Regions from separate parts of the Arthrobacter sp. TJ-178 genome, predicted to be linked through region 2. Evidence: riboswitches for the same ligand, from Rfam matches in the RefSeq annotation. Region 2 holds a riboswitch; the other holds the start of a gene.
The links. Region 2 has a riboswitch for cyclic di-AMP ahead of AC4D2Q_RS16805 (M23 family metallopeptidase). Riboswitches for the same ligand answer to the same signal wherever they lie in the genome.
Positions count from the first base shown of each region.

Region 1 (4,202 bases), on a different contig from region 2:
GGGCAGGAAGAATTTCGGCGAGCTGGCGGCGCTGGTCAGTGCACCGGAAACCAAGCGGGATGTTTCCTGGCTGCTGTTCCACTGTGCTTTTGCGCTGCTGGCCGGCTGTCTTGCGGTGGCCCTGCCGCTGGCCGCCGTGCTGTATATAGGGACGGCACCGTGGTGGCCGCTGTTTCCGCAGTCCGCGCCGCTCGATTTTGTAGTTCCCGTGACCAGCTGGCCCGCCGCAGGATTCACCGTCCTGCTGGGCCTCGTCTACGGCGTTGCCGCCTGGCTGCTGCCGCCGTGGATGGCCCGCCGGCTCAGCGGCGGCACGCTGGCGATCCTCTCGCCCCGCCGGTATGACGAGCTCGCCCGCCGGATCCAGGATCTCTCCGCTGCCCGCGCCAGCGCACTGACGGCCCACGCAGCAGAGCTGCGCCGCATCGAACGTGAGCTGCATGACGGAGCGCAGAACCGGCTGGTGGGAGTGGTGATGATGCTCGGGCTGGCGCAGCGGGCGGCGGAGAGTGATCCCGCTGCCGCAATGCCCTTTATCGGGCGTGCCCAGGACGCCGCCACCGAAGCCCTGGCCGGTCTGCGGGAAGCGGTACACGACATTTATCCGCCGGTCCTGGATGAGCTGGGCCTGGACGGAGCGGCATCGGCACTGACCAGCAGGTCCCCCATCAGCTGTTCGCTGGACGTGCAGGGACTGCAGCGTGCTCCCGCAGCGGTGGAATCCGCCGCCTACTTTGTCCTGGCCGAAGCCCTGACCAACGCAGCGAAACATTCCGACGCCTCGCACATCGAAGTGCTCCTGCGCACAGAAACCGCACCGCGCGAGGATGTGCTGGTGGTCCGGGTGAACGACGACGGGCGCGGCGGCGCTGCCGTTGCGGGGGCCGGCGACCCCGCGGCCGGGTCCGGCACCGGCCTGGCCGGAATTGCCCGCCGGGCTGCTGCCTTCGGCGGCACGTTGTATCTGACCAGTCCGCCCGGCGGGCCAACCGAACTAAGGGTGGAGCTTCCATGCGCCTTCTGATCGCCGAAGATGATGCTCTGCTGCGCGCGGGGCTTGAGCTGCTGCTGCAGGGCGAGGGATTTGAGGTGGTTGGCTCCGCGGACAATGCCGAGGACCTGCTGGCAGGCTTTGAACCCGGCAGTGCCGACGGCGCCGTCCTTGATGTGCGGATGCCGCCGACCTTCACCAACGAGGGGCTGCGCGCTGCCCTGGAACTTCGCTCTCGGGTGCCGGACTTTCCGGTCCTTGTCCTGTCCGCTTATGTTGAGGACCGGTACGCAAGCCGGCTGCTGGCCTCCGGTGCCCAGGGTGTGGGCTACCTCTTAAAGGAACGCGTGGGCAAAGTGGGCGATTTTGTCGAGGGCCTGCGCCGGGTCCTGGCCGGCGGAACCGTCATGGATCCGGAGGTCATCGCCCAGCTGTTCAGCCGGCGCAGCACCCTGGACCCCATCCGGTCCCTGACTCCCCGCGAGTTTGAAGTGCTGGGGCTGGTGGCCGAGGGCCTGGGCAACACCGCCATTGCCCGGACCATCTCCGTATCCGAGACAGCTGTCAGCAAGCACATCGGCAACATCTTCGCGAAACTGGGCCTCTCGCCGTCGGACAGCGGCCACCGCCGCGTACTGGCCACGTTGGCGTATTTGCGGACCTAGGCGTATCTGCGGGCTTAGCCGTACCTGCGGACCCAGGCGTATCCGGGGACCTAAACGGCACTAAATCCCCGTGCTGACGCGGGTTTGGGAACCTCCTGTGCCGGCACCCACAGGCCACTCCAGAGGTGCCACTCACGCCTCCGTGCGAGCTTCGTTACTAAATAGTTACCATCCCGTAACCGTCTTGTACGGTAGTACTCATGCCGTTATCTGAAGCGGCTCCCTTGACTTGTTACCTAGCTCTGCCGCTGGTCAAGGTCCACAGATTTCACACTTCGGCAGAGGCGGGGGAACCACTTACGGGTTCCTTATGAATCCTTGGGGTTAAGTCAGCCGAGGTTTCTTCGGCGGACCGGATGACTCCCATCCGCATCCGACAGCTCACCTCGCAGGTATCGGGAGAGGTAACTTATTTTGTTGAACAATACTCGTGGAACCCACAGCGCCGACAACACCGGACTGTGGACTGCACTTGCAAACGCCACCACCGGCAAGGCCCGCACCATCGGCACCGCAGCAGCTGTCCTGGCAGCAGGCTCCGGCCTGGTGCTCAGCATGGCCGGCCCCGCTTCGGCAGGCGTCATCGCCAACGACTCGACCGAGTCCTACACCGCCCCTGCTGCTGTAGCCGTTCCGGCTGCTCCGGTAGCTCCCGCAGCTGCTCCGGTTGAGGCTCCTGCCCCCGCCGCAGCATCCACCCACGTGGTCCAGTCCGGCGACACCCTGAGCGCCATCGCCAGCACCTACGCCGTCACCCTTGACGACATCCTGGCGCTGAACGGCCTTTCGCTGGATTCCATCATCTACCCCGGCGATGTCATCACGTACGCCGGCGGCGCTGCTGTTGAAGCTGCTTACGCCGCACCGGCTGCAGTGTCCTACGATGCTCCTGCAGCAGTGTCCTATGACGCTCCCGCTGCAGTCTCCTACGCCGCTCCGGTGGAAGAGACCGCCGCCGTGGCCGACTTCAGCACCTTCAGCACGCAGGCTTCCTCCGTGACGCCGGCTGCCGCTCCCGCTGCTAGCGGCACCAACGCCATCATGCTCAGCTCCGCATACGCCCAGATGGGTGCCGCCCAGGACTGCACCGTTCTGGTTGAGGTTGCCCTCCGGGCAGCCGGCCACTCGGTTGGCGACCTGGCTCCCGCGCAGCTTGCTGCTTACGGAACCCCGGTTTCCGACCCCCAGCCGGGCGACATCGCCTACTACGCCGACGGCGGCATGGGCGTTGCCCACATCGCCATCTACGCAGGCAACGGCCAGGCCATCCACAGCGGATGGGGCGGCAACCAGACTGTACTGGAGAGCGCCAACGTTGGTTCCGGCGCCGTGTACTACCGCGTAGCGTAATCACGCACTAGCTCCCATCAGAGCGCGGGAAGCGAACGGACCTGCAATCTGATGGATCCATAAAAAGGAACGCCCGGCCAGCTGGCCGGGCGTTCCTTTTTGCCGTTGAGCGTTTAGTTCGACGTGCGTGGATGTGCGCGGATTTGCGCGCAGTGTCAGGTCCGCCAGGAGTCAGGCTTCCGGACCGTCCTGGCCGTCCTGGGAGTCCTGCTGTTCCGGGCCGTCCTGCTGTTCCTGGGAGTCCGGAGCGTCCGGAGCGTCAGAGTGATGCCGGCCGCCGTGGCCGTGCCCGGGGCCGTCCTCGGTCATGCCGTCGCGGGCAGGCCCGTCGCCGTCGCCGCGGACATCTCCCTCATCGTCGCGCACCTTGCGGTCGCCGTCGTTCCTGCCCTGATCCGGCGCGGATTCCCCGTCTGAGTTCTCCTCCTGGGTGTCCGGGTCTGTCTCAGTTCCCTGATCCGTCTTGTCCTTATCCGCCTTGTCTGGCTTGTCTGCCTTGTCCTTCTCTGCCTTGTCGCCATCGCCGTCGCGCTCGTGCCGCGTCTCGGCGCCAGACTCAGACTCGGATTCGGACTCCTGGCCCTGCTGCTCCTGTTGCTGTTCAGTCACAGAGGCCTGTTCCGAATCCGCAGTTGTGTCGGCCGTGGCCATACCGGCAAAAAAGGAGCCGACCAACAGGATCAGACCGCCAACTACGCCCAGGATCCATCCCAGCGGGCCCCTGGCCTTGTCCCGAAATGCCATCGTTTCATGCACCTTTCGAAGAGTGGATGTGCTGACACTCTTATTTTCGGAGCCGATTCTTCGAAGATTCTTAGACCCCGCGCCGTCCCCCGGCCAGGGGAAGGCGAACTTCCACCACGCCGCCGGAGCGGCCGGCGGCTGCGGGTCCTCCTCCGGCCGGGAGGGCGCGGACACTGCCGCCATAGCGGGCAGCGATTTCCGCTACGAGGGCGAGCCCCAGCCCGTAGTGTCTCGGCGCCACGTTCTCTTCTCCTGCGCCGGCGCCGTCCCCTTCGGTTCCGTCCCCTTCAGCGCCGTTGCCTTCAGTGCCGGTGCCGTCTCCGTCTGCGCTGTCGCCCTCTGCGCCGCCCGTTTCCCGGTTTCGTACGGAGGCAAACCGTTCAAACGCCTGCCGGGTAAAGCCTGGCGGAAATCCGGCTCCGTCATCGGCGACGCGAATCACAGCAACGCGT
Region 1 covers NZ_JBZCNK010000003.1:86,227-90,428, reverse strand. The annotation lists gene AC4D2Q_RS09955 (sensor histidine kinase) at 1-1,024, shown strand, start outside; gene AC4D2Q_RS09950 (response regulator) at 1,012-1,656, shown strand; cyclic di-AMP (ydaO/yuaA leader) riboswitch at 1,913-2,065, shown strand; gene AC4D2Q_RS09945 (LysM peptidoglycan-binding domain-containing protein) at 2,074-3,006, shown strand; gene AC4D2Q_RS09940 (hypothetical protein) at 3,178-3,750, opposite strand; gene AC4D2Q_RS09935 (sensor histidine kinase) at 3,821-4,202, opposite strand, start outside.
Region 1: another riboswitch for cyclic di-AMP. It lies ahead of AC4D2Q_RS09945 (LysM peptidoglycan-binding domain-containing protein); the one in region 2 lies ahead of AC4D2Q_RS16805 (M23 family metallopeptidase).

Region 2 (4,202 bases):
ACACCCGTGGACGTCTCATTCTGGGGCCAGGCATAGACATCCACCCCGGATTCGGCCGCCGCAACGGAACGGGTGCCCGGTTCGGCCTTGATGATGGAGGACGGTGCAAGGAAGGGTGCCTTGTCGGTGGCAGCGGCGAACTTGGAACCGAACTCGCCGAAGGACAGATGCTGGGCCTTGTCCTGGACCAGCCCAAAGGATGCCACATCCCAAAATGCGGTGGAGCCGCCAACGCCAAGCACCACTTCATAACCCTCCGGGGCGCGGAAGAGACTCGACAGTCCCTCGCGGATGCTGCCCACCAGGTTGCGGACGGGAGCCTGTCGGTGGGACGTGCCCAGCAGGCGGGCTCCGGCGCGGGACAGTGCCTCCAGCTGCTCCGGACGAACCTTTGACGGACCGGCCCCGAACCGCCCGTCCCTGGGAAGGAGTTCGGCGGGGATCTTTACTGCGGCTGTTTCGCCCATGGGGTGTCGCTCCAAGCGGTAGGCAGGGTGCTCTGATGTGCCTTTCATTCTGCCCCACCGCCCCGTCCGCATGCGATTTGTGAACCCGCACGCCGGGACGTCCGGAGCCGACGGAATTATCTGCCCTTTGTCCGGATGAGCTAACGTATTGGCAGTACTGACCTGTGGGGGCGGCGTCCGCCGTTGTTCTCCTGATCTTCCCAATTGAGTACCTAGGAGCGGCCTGCCATGACGGACCTCATTGACACCACCGAAATGTATCTGCGGACCATCCTGGAGCTCGAAGAAGAGAACATCGTGGCTCTCCGGGCGCGCATCGCCGAGCGGCTGCGCCACTCCGGGCCAACCGTGTCCCAGACGATCGGGCGGATGGAGCGGGACGGCCTGGTGGTGGTCTCGGGCAACCGGCACCTGGAGCTGACCGAGCAGGGCCGCCGCCGCGCCACTGAAGTGATGCGCAAGCACCGGCTGGCCGAACGCCTGCTCTCGGACGTGATCGGCCTGGACTGGGCTTACGTCCATGACGAAGCCTGCCGCTGGGAACACGTCATGAGTGAGCGCGTGGAGCGGCGGCTGTACGACCTGCTGGGGCATCCCACGGAGTCGCCCTACGGCAACCCCATTCCGGGTCTCGCCGAGATTGGCGGCGTGGCCGCTGAACCGTTCCACGACGGCGTGACCAACCTCGTTTCCGCTGTGGCGCAGGCGGAGCCGGGAACCAAGATGAAGCTGGTCCGGCTGGCCGAACCGGTCCAGGTGGAACCGGAACTGCTCTGCCAGTTCGATGAGGCGGGTTTGCGCCCCGGAGCGGAGATCAGTGCCGAAGTGGTGGCGGGCTACATTTCTGTGCGCGTTCCCGGAATCGAAGGCGCCCTGGAACTTCCTCCAGAGGTGGCTGCCCACGTGTTTGTATCCACACTCGGATAACGAAATGGTCTCTTTTGGGCATCTTCACCTATAGTGACTTACTGACGTTGAAATAACACCGTTATCCGGGCCTTACGCCGAACCCTGCCACTGGCCCGGAATTACATAGTTCAGGCAGGGGCGGAGGACCCATCACCGGCAGCTTGAGCTGCCTTGGGGTGAAGCCTCCAGCATCAGCACTGCCCCCGCATCGACGGTGCGGCCCGTCGCTGAATGCGGGGCCGAGTTTCTCCACTCGAATCCGACAGCTAACTTCGCAGGCATATGAGAGAGGTATACCTTGTCGAAGCATGCTGCCCCGGGCAGGCGCCGCGCGTCTGCCCCGGCCCCCGCTCCACGCCCGGACAACGGCCCCAGATCCGGCCGCCGCCGAGCAGAATCCAGAAACCGCTCCATCGGCGGTGCCGCACAAAAAGTCGCCATTACCGCAGCAGCCTCGGGCATGATCCTTACTGCTGCGGTCCCCACCACCGCAGCCGTGAGCGAACCAGCCCAGGAAATGCAGCCTGTCGCCGTGGAAGCGCCGGTAGTTTCAGCGGATCCCGCAGCCGCCGTTAACTTTGACCGGCCCGCCCTGAGCAGCCGGTTTGACCCGGAAGCAAAGCTCCACCACGTGGCTGTGGCGTCCGGTGCGGAGATTTCCGCCGGTGCATCCGCGGGCGCTCTTGCCCGACCGCTGGCCTCGGAGCTCGTTCAGACGTCCGGCTTTGGCTACCGCGTCAGTCCCATCACCGGTGCCGCAGACGAGCTGCACCGCGGCCAGGACTTTGCCGCTGCCTGCGGCACGGATGTCACGGCTGCCGCAGCCGGCACCGTAACCTTCTCGGGCTGGCACGACTTCGGCGGCGGAAACCGCGTGGTGGTTGATCACGGCAACGGCGTGGAAACCACGTACAACCACATGTCCAGCCTGGCTGTGGCCGTGGGGGACAAGGTGGAGCGCGGCGCCCTGGTGGGCGCCAGCGGCACCACAGGCGCCTCAACGGGCTGCCACCTTCACTTTGAAGTGATGGTCAACGGCGAGGTCGTTGACCCGCTCGGTTGGCTGTGACCGCAGGATAACCATTTCGTGACCTGAACGTGACATTCGACAAATGTTGTTGTAGGGTCGTCCTCGTGCTTGATCGGCCAAAGGTCGGGCACCCTCGAACAGATCGCCGAGCTCTGCCACTGTTTGAGGTCCGTTCGCAACATCGCATGGCAGAGGCGGGGGAACCACATTCGGGTTTCGAAAGAAACCCTAGGGGTTAAGTTGCACGGGCCTTACCGCCCACGCAGCCGGGTGACTCCCATCCGAATCCGACAGCTCACCTCGTAGGCATTGGGAGAGGCAAACTTGTGTCATCAGTAGCTCACGGCCGCCGTCGCGCGTCCGCAGTCCAGTCGAGCCCCGTTTCAGCACTGTCCCGGGCCGTCACCTCCAATGTTGGAACCATCGGCCGCCAGGCCGCCGTCGTCGTTGCCGCTTCAGGCCTCGTCCTCGCTGCAGGCCTTCCCGCCCAGGCAGCCCCCAGCACCGACCGCCAGGTACTCGAAGCCACCCCGCTCAGTGTCGTAACTTCAACCGGCGCTGTTTCTGTCTCCGCACAGGCACCGTTTGAGCTGGCCACCATGCAGCCCGTCTCCTCCGTTTCCGGAGCGGACTACCGCGCCCGCATCGCAGCAGAAGAAGCGGCTGCCGCCGCTGAAGCCGCTGCTCAGGAACAGGCAGCTGTTCAGGCTGAGCAGGCCGCTGCAGTTCAGGCCGAGCAGGCTGTTCAGGCTGAGCAGGCAGTTGCCGCTCAGACGCAGCAGGCTTCCGCACCGCTGGCAGCCACCACTGCCAACTGGGCCCCCGCGGCCAACACGCCGGCTCAGGCCCAGGCTGCTGCCCCGGCACCCGCCGCTGCAGCTCCCGCACCGGTTCAGGCTCCGGCCCCCGCACCGGCTCCGGTAACCAGCGGCGTCGGCGCAGCACTCGTTGCTTCGGCCTACGCGCAGCTCGGTGTTGCTCAGGACTGCACCGCCATGGTGGAGAATGCACTGCGCTCCGTCGGCAAGTCGGTGGGCGACCTCGCCCCCGCACAGTTCTACGCTTTCGGCTCGGTTGTTGGCTCGCCCGAGCCCGGCGACCTCGTCATCACCTCCGGCCACGTAGCCATCTACGTGGGCAACGGCCAGGTCATCAGCGGCGGCTTCGACGGTATGAACACCGTGCTGCACCCGCTGTCCTACCTCGGCGGCGCAAGCTTCGTCCGCGTCAGCTAAGCCCTGTTGCAGATAACGGAGATTGCACCCGCATGACATCTACAACTGAGCGCGCCCGTCACCGGGCGCCCGCAGCGCGTACCGCTGCGCTGAGCACGCTTGCGCAGGCAGTGTCCGCCAACGCCGGAACCTTTGGGCGTCAGGCCGCTGTGGTAGTTGCCGCATCAGGCCTGGTTCTGGGCACCGGCGTTGCGGCCAACGCAACAGGTTCCGATGTGGTCCGCAGCGCGGAAACCAGCACGTTGGATCTGGCGGCGTCTACGCAGCTGATGGTTCCCGCAACCGCCATGGTGAGCTTTGACCGTCCGGCCGTGGCCGGCGTCATTCTGGCCCCCGAAGCGCAGCCTGAGGAAACTCCGTCTGAGGAAGTGCAGCCTGTTGCTGCGCAGCCGCAGGCAACCGAGCCCCAGGCAGCGCCGGCAGCGCAGCCGCTGCCGGCCGAGGCTCCTTCACAGGCACCTGCCCAGGCAGTGCTGACGGAAGAAGCTGCTCCGGCCATGGAACCGGCAGGTTTTGTTTCCGCTCCGGCGGCGGCCCCGGCGCCGGAAGCGGCTCCGGCTG
Region 2 covers NZ_JBZCNK010000007.1:92,676-96,877, reverse strand. The annotation lists gene serC (phosphoserine transaminase) at 1-467, opposite strand, end outside; gene AC4D2Q_RS16810 (iron-dependent transcriptional repressor DtxR) at 696-1,394, shown strand; cyclic di-AMP (ydaO/yuaA leader) riboswitch at 1,460-1,672, shown strand; gene AC4D2Q_RS16805 (M23 family metallopeptidase) at 1,837-2,445, shown strand; cyclic di-AMP (ydaO/yuaA leader) riboswitch at 2,564-2,729, shown strand; gene AC4D2Q_RS16800 (NlpC/P60 family protein) at 2,733-3,641, shown strand; gene AC4D2Q_RS16795 (NlpC/P60 family protein) at 3,674-4,202, shown strand, end outside.